Regions from separate parts of the Gordonia sp. BP-119 genome, predicted to be linked through region 1. Evidence: predicted binding sites of a transcription regulator. Region 1 holds the regulator's gene; the other holds the start of a gene.
The links. The regulator LexA, encoded in region 1, represses DNA repair genes until DNA is damaged. The targets are predictions, from matches to a motif close to CGAACANNTGTTCG.

Region 1 (10,423 bases):
GATCACCGTCGCCGGTTACACCAACGCGGGCAAGTCCAGCCTGGTCAACGCGATGACCGGCGCCGGTGTCCTCGTGCAGGACGCGTTGTTCGCGACCCTGGACCCGACCACCAGGCGGGCGACGCTCGACGACGGCCGCGCGGTCGTCTTCACCGACACGGTCGGGTTCGTGCGGCATCTGCCCACCCAGCTCGTCGAGGCGTTCCGCTCGACGCTCGAGGAGGTCGTCGACGCCGATCTGCTGCTGCACGTCGTGGACGGTGCGGACGCCTTCCCGATGGAACAGATCTCGGCCGTCCGTCAGGTCATCAACGAGATCGTCGCCGAAGAGGGCGTCACCGCGCCGCCGGAGTTGTTGGTCATCAACAAGATCGACGCCATCGACGGCAACCGCCTCACCGAGTTGCGTGGCGCGCTCGGTCCGGATGCGGTGTTCATCTCCGCCCGAACCGGTGAGGGACTGCCCGAACTCTTCGGGCGGGTGCGCGAGTTCGTCGGTCGCGAGGACGTCGAGATGACCATCGAGGTGCCGTTCGACCGGGGTGATGTCGTGTCTCGCGTCCACAGCGAGGGCGAGGTCATCTCGTCGGAGCACACCGAGACCGGTACCACGATGAAGGTCCGCGTCCCGGCCGCTTTCGCGGGCGAGATCGCGGACCTCCGGATCTGAGCGCTTCGCCGGCTGTACGGACCCAGTCGGCTGTACGGACCTAGTCGGCGTCGAGATCCTTCTCGACGAGACCGACGATGGTGTCGAGTGCGGCCTGGTCGTCGGCCGTCACGACCACGCGGGTGCCCTTCTCGGCCCCGAGCGTCATGATCATCAGCGCCGACCCCGCGTCCACCGGGTCACCGCCCTCGAGGCCCAGCGTCACCGGGCTGCCGGTCTCGGCGACCGCCTCGGCGATGATCGTGGCGGGGCGGGCGTGCAGTCCGACTGCGGAGCCGACGGTGGCGGTGGTGCTGGGCATGGGAACTCCTTCGAGTGTTGTCGTGCGATCTGTGGTGGTTGTCGGGCGATTCGGTGCCGGGGACCGCCCCGGATGTCAGGTGGTCGTGTGATCGGGTGTCAGACGGCGACCGCCTCGAGTTCCTCGAAGGCGACGGCGTCGCGACTGCGATGGACCTGCTTGGCCGCGACCACCAGGACGGCGGACAGCACCGTACCGGCGACCAGCGCGACGAGGAACAGGACCCAGTTGTTCATGGCGAAGAAGACGAAGATGCCGCCGTGCGGGGCGCGCAGTTCGACGCCGAAGGCCATGATCAGCGCACCGCTGAGGGCACCACCGGCCATCATCGACGGGATGACCCGGAAGGGGTCGACCGCGGCGAACGGGATGGCACCTTCGGAGATGAACGACGCCCCGAGGAGCCATGCGGCCTTGCCGTTCTCACGCTCCGGTTCGGTGAACAGGCCCGGACGGACGACGGTGGCGAGAGCCAGGGCGAGCGGGGGCACCATGCCGGCACACATGACCGCAGCCATGATCTGGAACTGCGCGGGTCCGGCAGTCGCCGCGTCGGCGATCCCGGCGGTGGCGAACAGGTACGCGCTCTTGTTGACCGGTCCGCCGAGGTCGAAGCACATCATCAGGCCGAGCACGATGCCGAGGGCGATGGCCGATCCGCCGGACATGCTCTCGAGGCCGCTGTTCATCTGCTCGGTCAGCCAGGCGAGCGGTTTGCCGAGGACCATGTAGAGCAGTCCGCCGACGATCATGCTGCCGAACAGCGGGATGACCACGACCGGCATGAGACCACGAGCCCACCGGGGCACCGGGGTCCGCGCGATCCACAGGCACACCACGCCGGCGATGAGACCGCCGATCAGCGCGCCGATGAAGCTGGCGCCCACGGCGAGCGAGACGATGCCGGCCACGAAACCGGGTGCGATACCGGGGCGGTCGGCGATCGCGAACGAGATGTAGCCCGCGAGGACCGGTACGGCCAGACCCATCACGCCCGATCCGATCGCGAAGCTCACCGCGCCCAAGTATTGCAGCAGCCCGCCCGCCGGCAGATCCCAGAGGCTGTTGTTCAGGGCGATGAACGCGCCGTCGCTGAGGGTGCCGCCGTCGTCCAGGTTCGTGTTGGCGACCTCGTAGCCGGCGAGCAGGAAGCCGAGCGCGATGAGCAGTCCGCCCGCCGCGACGAACGGGATCATGTAGCTCACACCGGTCATGAGTGCCTGGCGTGTACGGCCGGCGAGACCGATGCCCGACTTCGACGAGTCGGCCGCGTCCGCGTCCGCGCCGTCGCCGGTGACGCGCGCCGCGTTCGGGTCGCGCCCCGCCGCGACCGCCTCGGCGATCATGGCGTCCGGTTCGTTGATGGCGCGCTTCACCCCGGATGCGATGACGGGTTTGCCGCGGAACCGGTTGCGATCCTTGACCCCGACGTCCGTGGCGAAGATGACGGCGTCGGCCGAGGCGATCACGTCCGGGTCGAAGGCCGTGGTCGCCGAGGACCCCTGGGTCTCCACCGCGAACTCGACGCCGGCCCGCTCGGCGGCGTACTTCAGGGCGTCGGCCGCCATGTAGGTGTGGGCGATGCCGGTCGGGCATGCGGTGATCGCGACGATGCGCGGCGTGGCCGGTCCCGGGTCCGCGATCCGGTCAGAGTCCGGGTGGGCCGGCGCACCTTCGGATTTCGTGGTCGACGTCAGCGGTGCTGCCGCGGCGGCCGGGGCAGTGGTCGACGGGGCAGTGGTCGACGGGGTGGCGGTCGGCGCGGCTGTGCTCGCGGCCGGCGGCGCGGGGTCGATGGCCTCGTTGACCAATTCGATGACCCGCTCCTCGTTCTCGGCCGCGCGGAGCGAGGCCACGAAGTCGGGCCGGACGAGTGAGCGCGCCAGCGAGCTGAGGAGCTTCATGTGCGCACTGGCACCCCCCTCGGGGGCGGCGATGAGGAAGACCAGGTCGGCCGGCCCGTCCGGTGCGCCGAAGTCGACCTTGCGGGACAGCCGCGCCATGGCGAGACTGGCCGCGGTCACCGACGCGGTACGGGCGTGCGGGATGGCGATGCCGCCGGGAAGTCCGGTGGCGGACTTGGCTTCTCGGTCCAGTGCGGCCCGCGCGAGGTCGGCGGGATCGGTGGTCCGGCCGGCCGCGGCGAGGGCGTCGGCGAGCGTGGTGATGACGGCGGCGGGATCGCCGCCGGCGTCGACGTCGAGACTCACCGTCTGCGCGGTGATGATCTGCTCGGTCATGGCATGTCCTTCGGTGGAAAGGGTGGGGTCGGTGCTGGGTGGGTCGATGGTGGATGGAGTCGGTGCTGGATGGGTGCGGTGTTGGATGGATGTGGGGACCCGCCGGGACGGTGCCGTCAGGTCATGCGCGCGGCTCCCGACAGTTCGGTCACCCGCACGCCGGGGAGGTCGAGGTGGTCGGGCGTGGGGGCCTGGGTGCCGGCGAGCGATGCGGCCGCCGCGCCGTACGCCACGGCCGACCGGAGGCAGTCGGCGGGCGCGGCCCCGGTGCTCTGCGCGATGAGGTAGCCGGCCAGTGACGAGTCGCCGGCGCCGACGGTGCTGCGCGGGACGATCGGCGGCGGGGTCGCCGACCACACGCCGGACGCGGTGACCAACACGGCCCCGACGGCGCCGAGGGTGGCGAGGACGTTGCCCCCGATCTGCTCGGCGATGGTCGCAGCGGCGTCGATGACCGGTCCGAGATCGTTGCGCGCGAGCGCTTCTCGGAGCTGTCCGGGGTCGGCGCCGGTCAGTTCGGCGAGCTCGTCCTCGTTGGGCTTGATCAGGTCGACGCGACCGGTGACGCTGGCACGGAGGGGTGCGCCCGAGGTGTCCACCGCGACCCGGCAGCCGGCGAGGACGAGGTCGTCGGCGATCGAGCGGTACCAGTCGTCGGGGACGCCGGGAGGCAGCGAACCGCAGAGGGTGACCCACTGCGCGGAGCCGGCGTGCTCACGGATCAGCCCGACGAGCGCCTCGCGATCCGCGCCCGTCAAGGTGACGCCCGGTGCGTTGATCTTGGTGGTCGTCCCGTCGGATTCGGCGATGGTGATGTTGGACCGGACCTCGCCGTCGACCGGCACGGCGTCGTAGGGGAGTGCGAGGTCGTCGAGTGCGGCCCGCAGCGGGTCGCCCGGTCGCGCCGGGAGCAGTGCGCGGGTGGCCAGGCCGGCGGCCGCGACGACCCGGGCCACGTTGACGCCCTTGCCGCCCGGCTCGGTGCGGACCACGCCGGCGCGCTGCACCTCGCCGCGGGCGAGCGGTGCGCCGAGTTCGAGGGTGCGGTCGAGGCTCGGGTTGGCGGTGACGGTGACGATCATGCGATCACGACCTCGACGCCGCGCGCGGACAGGGCCGCCGAATAGGCCGGGTCGATCCCGGAGTCGGTGATGAGGACGTCGACGTCGTCGAGTCCGGCGAAGGAGGTGAGGTCCTCCCGGTCCATCTTCGAGCTGTCGGCGAGGACCACGACGCGTTGTGCGGCCGCGACCATCGCCGCCTTGACTGCGGCCTCGTCGGGGTCGGGTGTCGACAACCCGTGGGCCTCGCTCAGCCCGTTCGTCCCGATGAAAGCGGTGGTCACGCGCAGTCGGCGAAGCGCGTCCACGGTCTCGACGCCCACGGTCGCCTGGGTGAGACCGCGTACGCGTCCGCCGAGGGCGTGCAGACCGTCGGGATGGGTGCCCGCGAGCAGGCCGGCGATGGGCAGGCTGTTGGTGAACAGGGTGAGCCTCCGATCGGGTGCGGTCGCCTCGGCCGCACGGTAGGTGGTGGTGCCGGCGTCGAAGAGCACCGAACCGCCGTCGGGCGGCAGGAACCGGATGGCCGCGCGGCCGATCGCGGTCTTCTGCTCGATCTGGCTCGACTCCCGTTCGTCGATCCCGAGCTCGCCGAGGGTGCGCATGATCTCGGCGCGTACGGCGCCGCCGTGGACCCGCTGGAGATGTCCGGCGCGTTCCAGTACCGCGAGATCGCGTCGGACGGTCTCGCTGGTGACGTCGAATTTCTCGGCGAGCGCGGCCACGGATGCCCGCCCCGCGAGGCGCACCTCGTCGACGATCGCCTGTTGTCTCTCCTCGGCGTACACACGGCTCCGATCTCCGGTTTCGACCACCCCGCTTGTTGAGGCGTGTGGGATTGGATGTTGTAGTAATTGTGTTTACGCCTGTTTGTGTTGACAAGTCAAGCACTTTTTGTAACGGTGGTCACATCGATAGTCGAGTGAGAGGCAAGACGATGGCGCAGATCCTGACGGGAACCCCGGTGGTCGGCGGGTTGGCCCACGGTCCCGCGCTGTGGCCGGGCGAGCGACCCGACCACTCGCCGGAGAAGCTCGGCGTCGGTGTGGAGATCGCCGAGGAACGGCGCGCCGACGAGGTCACGCGCTTCGCCACCGCGTCCGGCGCCGTCGCCGCGCGGCTGCGCACGCGCGCGTCGCAGAACACCGGGGTGACGGCCGAGGTGCTCGCCGCGACGGCGGGCCTGGCCGAGGACCGCGGCTGGATCGGTGCCGCGACCGCGCTCATCGGCAAGGGCGCTCCCGCCGAGGCCGCTGCCGTCGCGGCCACCGAACAGTTCGCGGCGGTGTTCACCAAACTCGGCGGACTGATGGCCGAGCGGGTCACCGATCTCAACGACGTGCGCGACCGGGTCCTCGCCGAACTGCTCGGCCTACCCGAACCCGGTGTGCCCACCCCGGAGGTGCCGTCGGTCCTGCTCGCCGACGACCTCGCGCCCGCCGACACCGCGGGCCTCGACCCCACGAGCACCATCGCCCTCGTCACCCGCCTCGGCGGACCGACCAGCCACACCGCGATCATCGCGCGCCAGCTGGGGATCCCGTGCGTGGTGGCGGTGGCCGACCTGGATGAGATCGAGCCCGGCACAACCGTTCTCGTCGACGGCAGCACCGGGCGGATCGAGGTGGAGCCCGATGTCGAGGCGGCCCGGGCTCGCGTCGACGAGGATCGGCGTCATGCCGCACTCGTCGCCGGCTGGACCGGTCCGGGGCAGACCGCCGACGGGGTGGCCGTGGCGGTGCTCGCCAACGTCGCCGACGGGTCGTCGGCACGCGCCGCGGCCGGGTACCCCGTCGAGGGCGTCGGGCTCTTCCGCACCGAACTCGCGTTCCTCGAGCGTGCCGACGAACCGTCGGTGGACGAGCAGGCCGCGATCTACCGGGAGGTGCTCGATGCGTTCGACGGGCAGAAGGTGGTCATCCGCACCCTCGACGCCGGGTCCGACAAACCGCTCCGGTTCGTGACCCATCCCGACGAATCGAACCCAGCGCTCGGCGTGCGGGGCGATCGGATCGCGCTGGCGCACCCCGAGATCCGCGCGCATCAGCTCGACGCGATCGCGCAGGCCGCGTCGGGGTCGGCCGTCGCGCCGTGGGTCATGGCGCCGATGATCGCCTCGCCGGCGGAGGCGCGCACGTTCGCCGCCGAGGTCCGCGGCCGTGGTCTGGTCGCCGGGGTGATGATCGAGGTGCCCGCGGCGGCGATCCTGGGCGAAGCCGTCCTCGCCGAGGTGGACTTCGTGTCCATCGGCACCAACGATCTGACCCAGTACACGATGGCGGCCGACCGGATGTCGGCCGATCTCGCCGGACTGACCGACCCGTGGCAACCGGCGGTGTTGAGCCTCATCGCGGGTGTCGCGGAAGCGGGCGCACGTCAGGGAAAGCCGGTCGGGGTGTGCGGCGAGGCCGCCGCCGATCCGAACCTCGCCTGCGTGCTCGTCGGTCTCGGGGTCACCTCGCTGTCCAGCGCGCCGGCTGCTGCCGCGGCCGTGGGGGCCCGGCTCGGCGAGGTGTCCGCACCGGACTGCCGGGCCGCCGCCGAGGCCGCCCTGGCCACCTCGGATCCCGCCGCGGCGCGCGAGGCTGCCGCGGCGGTGCTCGACGGTTCGGTCGGTGGAGAGGTCAGACTCGCCGCATCACGGTGACGACCTTGCCGAGGATGACGGCATCGTTGCCCGGGATCGGATCGAACAGTTCGTTGTGCGGCATGAGCCAGACGTTGGGGCCCTGACGCTTGAAGGTCTTCACGGTGGCCTCGCCGTCGATCATGGCCGCGACGATGTCGCCGTTGTCGGCGACGTTCTGCTGCCGGACCACGACCCAGTCGCCGTCGCAGATCGCGGCGTCGATCATCGACTCGCCGACGACGCGCAACAGGAAGAGCGATCCCTCGCCGACCAGCTCACGGGGCAGCGGGAAGACGTCCTCGACGGCCTCCTCGGCCAGGATCGGACCGCCGGCCGCGATACGGCCGAGAACCGGCACGAAGGTCGGCTCGGGCAGCTGACCGGCCGACGGGGTGTCCGGCGACGGGGTGTCACTCGGGGCGATGTTGACCGCACGGGGACGGTTCGCGTCGCGCTTGAGCAGCCCCTTGCGTTCCAGCGTCCGCAACTGATGGGCCACCGACGACGTCGAGGCCAGGCCGACCTCGTCGCCGATCTCCCGGATGCTCGGCGGATAACCGCGCTCGCGCACCGAGCGGCGGATCACCTCCAGGACCCCGGCCTGTCGCGGGGTGAGTGAGGCCTCGGCGGCGGCGGCGTCGAACGGGGCCTCGTCGTCGGCGCCCTGCGCTCGGCCGCGCCTATCGCCGGTGTCACTCATGTTCGGTTCCTCTCGTCTTCGGAACGTGCTGGTAGATGGCTTGCACCGGGTCCGAGCCTAGCCGAGTGCGACCGGCACCTCAAACATTTGTTCGATGTGTCGCGAGACTTTGTCGGGACGTCGTGCTACAAATTCGAACATCAGTGCATCGAACATCTGATCGATGTTCGAACACCGACCGTCACACCCCGCACGATCCCAGACACCCGAACACCGGAGGGCACCATGCGCACCGCCACTCTCGTCGCTCCCGTCCGCACCGACCGTCCCGACGCTGTCCGGCCCCCCACCGACCGCGCCGATGGGGTCCGGACGCGCGCCCCGCTGTCCGACGGCGGCCGCCCGGTAGACAACCGGCCGGCCGGCACCCGACCGCGGGGTGCGTCGCCGGTGACCCCGCGGGTCGGCGGCACCCACTGTGGCTCTCCGGTCGGGGTGCGCGGGCGTGGCCCGGTCGGACCCGACGCGGCGGTGTTCCGTCGCCGCCGCACCGCGGTCGCGCTCCTCGCCGGCGTCGGGCTGGCGTTCGTCGTGTGGGTGTTCGGTGTCGTCGGCCAGAACTACTCGGACTCGCTGACCCCGTCCGTCGTGAGTGCCGAGGTCGTCCATGTGCGCTCGGGGGACTCGCTCAGCTCGATCGCCGGCCGGGTGGCACCCGAGATGCCGCGCGAGGTCGTGATCGACGAGATCGTCGCGATGAACGATCTCGGCTCGAGCGCGCTGCAGGTGGGCCAGCCCCTGCTCACCCCCCGGTACCGCTGAGGCCGGACGGTATCCTCGATGTCACAGGGGCCGGCCGACAAGCGGCGGGGCGCACGCTTCGGGTGCGTTCCAGCGTCCCGCGACCTGCGTGAGGACACGATGCGCTGCCCCTTCTGCAAGAACGACGACACCAAGGTCATCGACTCGCGTGTCGCAGATGAAGGGCAGGCCATCCGCCGCCGTCGCTCCTGTGTGGAGTGCGGTCGCCGGTTCTCGACCGTGGAGAGCGCCGTGCTCGCGGTGGTCAAACGCAACGGCGTGACCGAACCGTTCAGCCGGGAGAAGGTCATGCGCGGCGTGCGGCGAGCCTGTCAGGGCCGCCACGTCGCCGAGGACGCACTCGCGCAACTCGCCCAGCAGGTCGAGGACACGGTGCGCGCCAGTGGATCGGCCGAGATCCCCAGCAACGAGGTCGGACTCGCCATCCTGGGCCCGCTCCGCGATCTCGACGAGGTGGCGTATCTGCGTTTCGCCTCGGTGTACCGGTCGTTCGACTCGGTGGAGGACTTCCAGCGTGAGATCGACGACCTGAAGGCGGCATCGGGTTCCGGGAGCGCGCTCGCCGAACCCGTGTCAGCCGAGTCGGTCCAGAGCTCGTAGGACCCGTTTCTCCGACACCGGGAACGCGGTACCGAGACGCTGGGCGAACAGCCCCACGCGCAACTCCTCGACGAGCCACTGTGCTTCGTCGTCGACCGCCGCCCGCCGGTGCTCGGGTACCTGTTCGAGACGCTGGGTCCACCGTTCGACGACGCGATCGACGGCGGCCACCCCGGCCAGGTCGCGTGCCGCGGATGCGGGTAGTGCCTCCAGACGTGCCTGCGCGCCGTCGAGATAGCGCGGCAGATTCTCCAGGTGGCGTCGCGCGGTGGCCGCCACGAATCCGTCGAACACGAGGTGGGCGACCTGTTCGGCGACGTCGTCGGCAGCCAGCGAACCGGCGTGCCGGTCGATCGCCGCCCGCAGCGGGGCCATCCGTTCGAGGGCCGCGACGGCCAGCGAGAAGTAGTCCGGTGCGGCCGCGGCGACCCGTGGCCGGATCTGTTCGAGCAGCGCCGAGAAGGACTGCGGTGAGCGAACCGCGGCGAGCTCTGCGTCGTCGATGTCGGCGACCGTGTCCCGGGTCGCCCGGCGGGTGCAGTCGGCGAGCAGTGCCTCGATGGTCGAGTACGGGCTCTGGCTCAGGGCGAGTCGGTCGACCGGACTCAGCGAGCCGGCGATCCGCTTGTGCAGCGGAGGTATCGCGAGGTCGAGGAGGGCGACGATCCCTCGTCGCAGGAGGCGGTCTCGTGTCTCGGGGCTCGCCGCATCGACGACGACGACGCCCCGCGCGTGGCCCTTCGCATCGGAGACCACGTCGATCGTCGGGTACCGGGTCAGCCGCTGCCCCGCGACATCGACCGTGGTCTGCTCGGCGAGCGAGCCGATCCCGTCTGCGGTCCAGGTCCGATACAGGGTGCGCGACACCGTCTTCGGCGCCGCGGGCGTTCCGGTCTGCTGAAGTTCGGGCAACGAGTCGGCGCGGGAGACGATCCGCCCGGAGTCGTCGGCCACCGCGAAATGCATGCGCAGGTGCGGCGGTACCCGGTCGGTGTCGAAATCGCCCGCGGTCACCCGCATCCCGGTGATCGCGGAGAGCTCGCGGGCCAGCCCGGTGGTGAGCGGCTCCTTGCGCGGGGTGAGCCGGCCGAGCGCGAGTTCGGCGAATCGCTGCGCGGGCGACATGCTCTTGCGGAGCTGTTTCGGCAGCGACTTGACCAGTGCGGTGGCCAGTTCGGCGCGCATGCCCGGGACCGACCAGTCGAAGCCGGCCGGTCGGACATGGGGTAGCAGTGCCTGCGGGATCACGACGGTGACGCCGTCGTCGGGTGCGCCCGGTTCGAACCGGTAGCGCAGTTCGAGTCGGGTGTCGCCCTGCTGCCAGGCGCCGGGATAGTCCGTCGGGGCGACGTCGGTGCCTCCCGTGACGTCCTCGGGGCGCAGATCCAGCAGATCCGGTTCGGCCCGGCGGGCCTTCTTCCACCAGGTGTCGAAGTGCCGAGCGGAGGTGACGTCGGCCG
Region 2 (10,423 bases), on a different contig from region 1:
GTCGTCTTGGTCTCGTCGTCGTAGTCGTAGAGGACCTGCTCGCGTTGTTCATCGGACAGGGTGGCCAGGAACGCCTGAGCGGCTTCGGCGGACGACGAGATCGTGGTGGCGGTGGTTGACGCGTCTTCGGTGGTGATCGAGGAGGACACGGACGAAGACGCAGAGGTCGAGGCCCATGACGTGCTGGGAGCGTCGGTGGTGCAGCCACCGAGGAGCAGGCCCCCGGCCAGCAGCGCCGACACGATGGCGACGCGCACGCGGCGAGGAGAAGAGGCAGGGGCAGAGGCAGAGGTTCGCTTGTGCATACGACGAAAGCTATCGGCGCCCACTGCTCCCTCCCTGGGAGAAACCTGGACGGTTCCTGGGAACCGTGCCGCTCTGGTCAGCCGACCAGATCGACGAGTCGGCGAACCGCGAATTCGTAACCGCGGATGCCGAAACCGGCGATGACCCCGGCGGCGATCGGTGACACATAGGAGTGATGCCGGAATGCCTCGCGCCGATGGACGTTGCTGATGTGCACCTCGAGGATCGGGACATCGGGGACGACCAGCGCATCGGCGAGGGCGACCGAGGTGTGTGTCCATCCCCCGGGGTTGATGACGATGCCGCTGATCTCGCCGACGGATTCGTGGATCCAGTCGAGCATCTGCCCCTCGTGATTGGTCTGCGCCGCGCGTACACCGAAACCGAGTTCGGCGGCGGTGCGCTTGGCCAGGTCGACCACGTCGGCCAGGGTGTCCGAGCCGTAGACGGCCGGCTCCCGGGTGCCGAGAGTGTTCAGGTTGGGGCCGTTGAGCAGCAGGATCGGCAGACGGTCGGGCACCTCGGCGTCGGACATGGCGTTCACCTTACTGGCCCTGACCTGGCGATCGGCGTTCCTGCGTCGCCGCGGCGCGACCGTGAGCACCCGCCCGTCGTGCCCGCACCGCCGCCGACGGGGGCGAGACATCCCAACGGCTACCATCTCTCTTTGTGCCAGCGCAGACCGTTCGACGAGCGAGGATCGTCGCCATCGTCACCGGTCTACTCGGATTCCTGCTCGCACTCGCGACTCCCCTCATGCCGGTGTCGCAGCGAACGGCCGAGATCGACTGGCCGCAGAACGGTCAGATCGGTTCGGTGTCGGCCCCGCTGATCGGCTACACGCCCGTCGACCTCGACGTCTCGATTCCCTGCACCGCTGTGAACGCCCTGCCGCCCGGCGGGTCGGTGCTGCTCTCGACGACTCCCAAGCAGGCACCGAAGTCCGGTGAGCGCGGCCTGTTCATCCGCAAGACCGGTGCTGCCGATGCGCCCCTGGACCGGCAGGGCGTCGAGGTGGTCATCCGCAACGTCTCGCTGGTGTCGGCGACGCTGCAGGACATGCGCGACCAGGGGTGCCGAGAGATCGTCGTGCATGCCGATTCCGACGCGGTGACCGCCGAATTCGTCGGCATGACGAGCGGCATCCGGAACGAGGACGGCGAGGACGAGCCACTCGCCGGCACGACCGAGGACACAGAGGCCTTCAAGTATTCGTCCGACCAGCGCCCCCAGGTGACCGGCCTCTTCACCGATCTCACCGGGCCGGCGGCCGACATCGCGGGACTCGACGCCCACGTCACCATCGATTCGCGCTACAACACCGCGCCGACCATCTCGAAGTGGCTGGTCGTGATCGTCGGAGTGGCGTCGACGCTACTGGCTCTGTCCGCCCTGGCAGCACTGGACTCGACCGACGGCCGACGGCATCGTCGGATCTTCCCGGCACGGTGGTGGCGACTCAATGCGCGCGACTATGTGGTGATCGGCGCGCTGATCGTGTGGCACATGATCGGGCCCAACACCTCCGACGACGGTTACCTCCTGACCATGTCGAGGGTGGCCCAGGACAGCGACTACACCGCGAACTACTTCCGCTGGTACGGCGCACCCGAGGCGCCGTTCGGCTGGTACTACCAGGTCTTCGGACTGCTCAGCCACATCTCGGTGGCGAGTCCGTGGATGCGTCTGCCCGCACTGTTGTGCGGAATCCTGGTGTGGCTCATCGTCAGTCACGAGGTTCTGCCCCGCCTGGGACGTGCCGCGCTGACCCGCCCGATGGTCGCCTGGACGGCGGCGTTCGCGTTCCTCGCGTGCTGGTTCCCCTTCAACAACGGCCTGCGCCCCGAACCGATCATCTGCCTGGGCGCCCTGCTGACCTGGTGTTCCGTCGAACGGGCCATCGCCACCGGTCGCATGCTGCCGGCCGCCGTCGCGTGCCTGATCGGAGCGTTCAGCATCGCCGCCGGCCCGACGGGCCTGCTCGCGGTGGCGGCACTGATCGCCGGCGCACGCCCGATGATCATGGCGCTCATCAAGCGAGCCCGCGTCGTCGCCGAACTGTCCTCCGCTGACACCGAATCCGCGGGATCGGCATCCGGCGATCCCGAGACCGCCGACCGCGAAAGCAAGCGCTCGCTGCGATGGTCGTTCGTGGCGCTCATCGCGCCGATCCTCGCCGCCGGCACCTTCGTCGTCTTCGTCGTGTTCTCGAACCTGACCCTGCGGTCGTTCGTCGAGGCATCGAGCATGAAGTCGGCGCTCGGGCCGTCGATGAGCTGGTACAACGAGATCGGTCGCTACTCGGCGCTCTTCGCCTTCTCTGCCGACGGTTCCATCGCCCGTCGGTTCGCGGTACTGGCCATGATCCTGGGCTTGGTCGTCTCGGCGGCAGTGCTGGTCCGCAAGAACCGCATCCCCGGCACCGCCATCGGCCCGACCCGCCGCATCGTCGCGATCACCTTCGCATCGCTGGTGTTCCTCATGTTCACGCCCACCAAGTGGACCCACCACTTCGGCGTCTTCGCCGGTATCGCGGCCGCCCTCGCCGCGATCGCGGCCATCGCCGCCAGCCAGCAGTCCATGCATTCGAGGCGAAACCGCACCCTGTTCTGCGCGCTCGTCCTGTTCATCGGCGGTCTCGCCTTCACCGCGCCGAACTCGTACTACTACTACTCCGCGTGGGGCATGCCGTGGGGCGTCGAGCAGGTCAAGATCGGCGGCATCATGCTCGGCAGCGTGCTGCTCTATGCCGCGCTCGCCCTGCTGCTGGTCGCACTGTGGTTCCACTTCCGCGAGCCGTTCACCGGGACCGATCCGCACGTCGAGGAATCCACCGGCGCCGACGCCGCGCATCAGCGGTGGTACCGACGACTGGTCGCCTCGATGGCGGCCGCCCCGCTGGCCTATCTGGCGATGGCGGTGGTCGTCTTCCAGATCGTCACCGCGATCTTCGCCGGCATCCACCAGAGCTCGTCGTACTCGGTACCCCGGTCCAACTTCGCCGCCGTCGCCGGCAACCCGTGCGGGATGGCCGACAAGGTCTGGGTGGAGTCCGACCCCGACCGCGACATGCTCCGCCCGGTCGACCCGACGCTGCCCAACCCTCTCGGCGGACCACCGCCCGCACCGGGCAGCGTGCCGTCCACCTCGGGATTCTCCCCCAACGGTGTGCCGACAGCACTCGAGTCGACAGCCAGCGAGGGGTCGCTGGGTGTCCTGTCCGGCGACGTCTGGCAGTCCCCCGACATCGTCAACTCCAACCCCGGCGGTACCGGCGGCGGCGAGATCGCCGAACCCGGGATCAACGGCAGCACCGCGGCGCTCCCGTTCTTCCTCGATCCCGCCTCGACGCCGGTCATGGGCAGCTACTCCAAGCTCGACCAGGTCCCGGCCCGCCTCACCTCCGGGTGGTACGCGCTACCGTCGGATTGGCGGGACCGCCCGCTGCTCACGATGTCGGTGGCCGGTGAGTACGACAATCCGAACGTGATGCTCGAGTACACCGCGGACCCGATCGGTCCCGACACCCGCGATGCCGACCTCGAGGCCGCCGGCGACACCGAACTCATCGACCCGGGCCCGCGCCCGTCGTGGCGCAACCTGCGCTACAACACCGACGAGCTGCCGTCCGACACCACCGCCGTGCGGATCGTCGCGACCGACGACAACCTCGCCGAGGACCGGTTCATCGTGCTCACCCCGCCACGGATCCCGCAGATGGACACCCTGCAGGACGTGGTCGGCAGCACCGATCCGGTCCACATCGACTGGACTTCGGGCCTGGCGTTCCCGTGCCAGCGCCCGTTCACCCACGACGTCGGGGTCGCGGAGATCCCGAAGTGGCGCATCAAGCCGGGCTCAGACCTGGCAGCCGCGGTGTCGGCGTGGCAGAACCGCTTCGGCGGCGGCCCCCTCGGCTGGCTCGAGGTCTCCCAGCAGGCGACGGCGGTGCCGACCTATCTGATGGCCGACATCGGACGCGACTGGGGCGCCCTCGAACGCTACGAGCCATACGGCGACGTCGACACGCTCGCCGAGATCGAGACCGGCACCGCCACCCGCAGCGGACTGTGGAGTCCCGCGCCGTTGCGGCACTGACGGTTCGACGGCCCGGTCGCCGCGGTGGTAGTCGGCGCGGCGATCTGCTTTGCCGTCACCGGTGGTCGGTGAGTATGCGTGCGAGTTCTGCTTCGACCGGGGTCAGCGGTGGGCTGGTGAGGTGCTCCGGCGGTGTTCGCGGATGGACCAGTTCGCGATAAGCGAGTTCGAGACGGAGGCCGCGGTCGCCGTAGCCGACGGCGTCGGGGCGCCCGCTGCTCCCTGAGGAGCGCCCGGAGCTTGCGGAGGGCGCGTCACGAAGGGTCGGGCGTGACTCATCGCCGGGCCTGGTGGCAGGTCCGTGGATGTCGTTGCGCACGGTGTTCAGGTGTTCTGCGAACCGCCGGGGTATGTCGGGTCGGCGGTTGAGGCGCTCGGGGTTGGGCGGTGCGCCAGGTTCGGCGTTCAACCGCCACAGGCAGCGGCCTTCGTCGGGTCCGGACCGGGCGATGCGGGTGGTGTACTGCCCGGGCTGGTCACCGACCATCCGGTTATGTCGCGGGCAGGCCGGGGCGAGGTCGTCGATGTCGGTGAGACCGCCCTTGGCCCAATCCCTGTGGGCGTGATGCATGTCGACCTGGGTGGCGGGCTGATCACACCCGGGTGCCGAGCACACTTCCCCGTCGGGGCGGGCGAAAGAGACGAGGCGCTGTTCGCGGGTGGCCAGACGTCTGCCGCGCCCGAAGTGCAGCGGCACAGTGGTGGCGTCTTTGAAGATCGCCAACCACGGCTGGACGTCACCGGCCATCGCGATCAAGTCCCGGATGGGCAGCAGGGTTCCGGTGGCGGTGGTCGCGAGTCCGGCTTCGCGGACGAGGTCGCCGAGGTCGGCTTTGATGATCAGTTGGACGGGCAGGCCGCGGTGCGAGGTGCCGAGTGCGCCGTCGGCGAAACCTGCGGCGAGTGCAGCGTCGAGCGCGTCGTGATTGGACTGGGCGAGGGTGCGGCCGTCGCGGTCGGCTGCGGTGGCCAGGGCGTCGGGGTCGGCGGCACCGGCCGGCCCGCTGGGCGAGGCGGGGTCGTCGGGGTTGTTGAGTCCGGGTTTGCCCCACACGGCGAACATCATGGTGAGTCGGGCGGCGAGTGCGGGTGTCAGGGTGCCGGAGATCTTGGCGGTGCCATCGGCGCGTTGCCGACCGATCCACAGGCCGCGGCGTCGTTTCTGGTCGGTGTCGTCGGTCAGGGTGCCGTCGGGGTCGAGGTGGGCGAGCAGGCGGGCACCGAGTTGGGTGATCTCAGCGGGGGTGTGGTCGGTGGCGATCTCGGCCATCTGCCGCTCAGCGGCGACCTTGATGTCGTGGTCGACGGCGACCGGGATGCGGTCGAGGACATCCAATGCGGCCTGCACGTGCGCGGTGCCGACCGCGCCGTGTGCGAACGCTTCGGCGAGGCAGGGGTATTCGGGTGGGAGGACCTCGCCGCCGAGGCTGGTCCGGTGGGCGGTGGCGTCCATCTGCTTACGGCGGCGCATCGGGTTCGACACTCGTAGCTGGTGCGTCATGTACTGCATGAGGGTGCGGCAGCCGGCCTTGCGGGGCAGGTCGCGAGCGACGGCCTGATCGATCTGCCGGTCACCGGCAACGGTCAGACGAGCGATGGCGCGTTCGGTCTCCGCGGCCACCTCAGCGAGTTCGGCATCGGTACACGGCGACAGATCCACGGTCTGCAACTTGTCGAGGGTGCGGTGGAGATCGGCCACCAACTCGACCACACGAGGCGAAGGCGCGTCGGTGCCGACGACCTGCTGGGAATCGAACATGACGGTCACCTCCCCCGAGAACCCGTGCTGCGAATGTACGTTCGACTGTACACGAAAGAAGGGTAAACGGCAGCTCGAAATACGTTGTCCAACAGAATCTTTGCTGCGCGGAGTTGCCACCTTAAATTGTCGGTGGTTGCTGGTAGTGTCCGCCCGCGGGCGAGAACTGTCTTTGCAGTGCGGAACCCTTCGTGACGCGCCCTCCGCAAGCTCCGGACGCTCCTCAGGGAGCAGGGGGTTGACGCGCCCTCCGCAAGCTCCGGCCGCCCCTCAGCAGCTGTGGCCTGACGGCCGTCGTGGACTGCGAAAGAACTGTTGTGCTCGGAGCGGGCCCACTTACTGCTCCCAGAGGGAGACCGGAGCCTGCGGAGGCCGTCACCAACCTCCAGAGCCGCGGGGTGGGCCCTAGGTACCCCGGGGGACGTCGCTTACGATGAGGCACCGTGCCTGTGACAGCCCCGACCTCGCCTGAGGATTCCGCCGAACCGTCCTCGTCGGGGCCGGAATCGTCGGGGCACGGGACCAGGATTTCCGCGGGCACCGCCCGGTGGATCGCGATCGTGGCGGGGATCGCCGGCATCGTGCTGTGTGCCCTCACCCCGCTGCTGCCGGTCAAGGCCGTCGACGCCGGTTTCGAGTGGCCGGCCGGGCAGGATCTGAACGCCGACACGTCGTCGGTGATGGCGCCGCTCATCGCGCAGACCCCGCAGACCCTCGACGCCCGCATTCCGTGCGCGACGCTGGCGTCGGCACCGGACGGCGTGGTCCTCGCCACGATGCCGACCAATGCACCACGCTCGAAGTCGTCGTCGCTGTGGGTCACCGCCACCGACGCCGCGATCACCGTGACCTTCCGGAACAGTCTCGCCGCGACCGCCTCCCGCGCCGACCTGAGCCGATGTTCGGACTTGCGCATCTTCTCCGCCCCCACCGGCCCGGGTGCGCAGTTCGTCGGGCTCGGCGAGTCGACGACCCTGCCGCCGGACCGCCGCCCGCAGGTCGACGGCATCTTCAGCAACCTCAGCCCGGAACAGGCACGCGACGCCGCTGGTAACGGCCTGCGCGTGCAGGTGGCCATCGACAACCGGTACGAGTCGTCCCCGTCGATCCTCAAGATCATCGTGATGGTGCTCGCCGCGCTGTCGGTACTCGTCGCCGTCGTCGCGCTCGGGCTGCTCGACCGCATCGGCGGGTACCACCGGCGGATCGGCGCGCGCACCCGCTCGTGGTGGCATTCACTGAAACCCCGGGCCAGCGACTTGGTCGTCACCGCGATCCTGCTGGTTTGGAGCGTCCTCGGGGCCGGTTCGCCCGACGACGGTTACATCCTCAACATGGGCCGTACCGCCGACGGTTTCGGCTACCTCGCCAACTACTACCGCTTCTACGGCATCCCCGAAGCACCGTTCGACTGGTACTACAGCTTCCTTGCGGCGTGGTCGTCGGTCTCGCCGTCGGTGCTGTGGATGCACATCCCGCAACTCGTCGCCGGACTCGTGTCGTGGTTCGTCCTGAGCCGGGTGCTGCTGCCACGCCTCGGCCCCGCGGTGCGGCGCAGTTCGTGGGCCATCTGGGCGGGCGCCCTGACGTTCACCGCGTTCTGGTTGCCGTTCTGCAGCGGCTTGCGCAGCGAGGGGATCATCGTCCTCGGTTCGCTACTGACCTGGTGGGCAGCGGAATACGCCATCGCGACCCGGCGGCTCCTGCCAGCGGCACTGGCCGCCCTCGTCGCGGGCTTCACCCTGGCGCTCGCCCCGCACGGCGTCGTCGGCGTGGCCATCCTGCTGGTGGCGGCCCGCTCACTGCTGCACATCCTCATCGACCGACGGAACCGGATGGACGGATCCCGCTGGGCGGCAACGCTCGCCCTCCTCGCGCCGATCGCCGCCGCCAGCATGGTGGTGCTCATCGTGGTGTTCCGCGATCAGACCCTGGCCACCGTCCTCGAAGCGATCAAGCTGCGCTACTCGGTCGGGCCGGTCATCTCCTGGCATCAGGAGTTCCTGCGGTACTACTTCATCTCGGTCGTCACCGACGACGGCGCCCTCACCCGTCGCGTACCGCTGCTCCTGCTGCTCGCCGGCCTGTTCGTCACGGTCGCGGTCATGTTGCGGCGCACGAGGATTCGCGGAGTCGACCCGGGACCCGTCTGGCGTCTCATCGGCGCCGTCGGGGTCACCCTCCTCCTGTTCGCGTTCACGCCGACCAAGTGGACCATCCAGTTCGGCGTGCTCGCCGGGCTGGCGGCGGCGATCGCGGCGGCGGCCACCGTCGCCGTGGCCCAGTCGGCGGCGCGTTCGGCGCGAAACCTGACGGTCTTCGTCTCCGGACTGTTGTTCGCGATGGCCGCCGCGATGGCCGGTTACAACTCGTGGCCGTTCCTCTACGAATACGGCATCTCCTGGTTCGACCGCGCCCCCGTCATCGCCGGCTACCAGGCGTCGACGCTGTTCCTCATCCTCGCCGTGATCGCGGCCGCGGTCGCGGTCTGGCAACACCTGCGGCTGGACTACGTGACCAATCGCGGTCTCGCACATGCCGACACCGGGCCCGGCGAGACCCGAGCCGATCGCCGACGGCTCTTTCTCGCCTCCTCACCACTGGCGGTGATCGCCGGTCTGCTGGTGATCGTGGAGTTACTGCTGTTCGCCAAAGCCGCGGTGACCCGGTATCCGGCGTCGACCGCACTCGCCGAGAACCTGAACACGCTGCGCGGCAACAGCTGTGGCCTCGCCGACGATGTCCTCGTCGAACTCGATCCCAACGCCGGCATGCTCACCCCGGCCGGCGGCGCCACCACGACGCAGGCGCTGCGCGGCGAGAACCCGGTCGGGTTCTCCCCGAACGGGATTCCCGACGACCTCCAGCCCGAGCCGGGTAGCCAGCGCCCCGGACAGATGAACGTGTCGGCGAGTATGGCCCGCCCGTTCGCGATCACCGGCGGGCTGGGCGCCGGGACCACCGGCGGGCGCGGACTGGAAACCGTGAACGGTTCCACCGCCAAGTTGCCGTACGGGCTCGACCCCGCCACCACGCCGGTCCTGGGCAGCTACGGGTATCCGGGCGAGGCCCGGCTCACGACCGGTTGGTACGACCTGCCCGCCGACCGCGCGGCGTCACCGCTGCTGGTGTTCAGCACCGCGGGCGCCGTCTCGACCATCGACACCTTCGGCGTACGCAACTTCGGGCAAAAGATGGTGGTGCAGTTCGGCCGCCCGGGTGCGGACGGGAACTTCGAACAGGTCGGCCCCGACATCCTGCCCATCGACCCCGGTCCCGTGATCCTGAACATGCCCTGGCGCAACATGCGCGTACCGATGTCGGCCGCCCCGCCGCGCGCGACCGTGATGCGATTGTCGCTGCAGGACAACAACCTCGGCGAGAAGCAGTTCATCGGGATCACCCCGCCGCGCGCACCGCAGTTGCAGACGCTGCAGGCGGTCGTCGGCTCGACGGCACCCACCCTCATCGACTTCGGGGTGGCGTCGCACTTCCCGTGCCAGCGGCCGATGGGTGTGTCCCACGGCGTCGCCCAGGTCCCGCAGTGGCGCATCCTGGGTGACTATCCGCTGACCAATTCCCAGTCCAAGACATGGCAGGCCGGCGTGGACGGCGGGTTGCTGGGGATCTCGGAGGCCGCCACGTCCGCGTCGGCGGTCTCGACGTACCTGCAGGACGACTGGGTGCGCGACTGGGGCGCACTGGAGAAGCTGACCCCGCTCGTGTCCGACGCACCGGATGCGCGGATCGACACGGCACAGACGACGCAATGGGGCTGGTCACGAGCCGGCTCGATCAGGGTGGAGCCCCAATCCGATGAGTGAGTCCCGTACGCCTCGTACGTCCCGTCTGGCGACCACGGTCAACCCGAAGATCGTCGCGACCGTCACCGGTCTGCTCGGATTCCTGTTGGCGATCCTCACCCCGCTGTTGCCGGTGAACCAGTCGACCGCCGAACTGCAGTGGCCGCAGGGCGGCGACGTCTCCGATGTCGCCGCCCCGCTGGTCTCCTTCGTGCCGATCGACATGGAGACGTCGGTGCCATGTGCACTCGCCACCCGCCTGCCCGACCAGGGCGGAGTACTGCTGTCGACGATCCCCGAAGGCGGCCAGGACGCCGGGGCCCGCGGGCTCTTCGTCCGGGCGACGTCCGACGCACTGACCCTCACCGACCGCAACGTCGCCCTGCTGAACACCGATCGAGCGGCCGCGCAATCGAATCCGAACTGTCGCATCGTCTTCCGGGCCGACGGCGAGGGG

Region 2: a site for LexA is predicted at 6,194-6,207, ahead of JW364_RS00350 (HNH endonuclease signature motif containing protein). Genes of this name have one in related genera too.

Annotation. Positions count from the first base shown of each region.
Region 1 covers NZ_JAFFZF010000028.1:41,853-52,275, reverse strand. Annotated here, with positions in the region: gene hflX (GTPase HflX) at 1-670, shown strand, start outside; gene JW364_RS16200 (HPr family phosphocarrier protein) at 711-971, opposite strand; gene JW364_RS16195 (fructose-specific PTS transporter subunit EIIC) at 1,070-3,211, opposite strand; gene JW364_RS16190 (1-phosphofructokinase family hexose kinase) at 3,328-4,293, opposite strand; gene JW364_RS16185 (DeoR/GlpR family DNA-binding transcription regulator) at 4,290-5,060, opposite strand; gene JW364_RS16180 (phosphoenolpyruvate--protein phosphotransferase) at 5,210-6,919, shown strand; gene lexA (transcriptional repressor LexA) at 6,897-7,601, opposite strand; gene JW364_RS16170 (LysM peptidoglycan-binding domain-containing protein) at 7,827-8,363, shown strand; gene nrdR (transcriptional regulator NrdR) at 8,463-8,963, shown strand; gene hrpA (ATP-dependent RNA helicase HrpA) at 8,937-10,423, opposite strand, start outside.
Region 2 covers NZ_JAFFZF010000001.1:87,047-97,469, reverse strand. Annotated here, with positions in the region: gene JW364_RS00365 (DUF3500 domain-containing protein) at 1-305, opposite strand, end outside; gene aroQ (type II 3-dehydroquinate dehydratase) at 383-841, opposite strand; gene JW364_RS00355 (arabinosyltransferase domain-containing protein) at 976-4,404, shown strand; gene JW364_RS00350 (HNH endonuclease signature motif containing protein) at 4,460-6,163, opposite strand; gene JW364_RS00345 (arabinosyltransferase domain-containing protein) at 6,607-9,987, shown strand; gene JW364_RS00340 (arabinosyltransferase domain-containing protein) at 9,980-10,423, shown strand, end outside.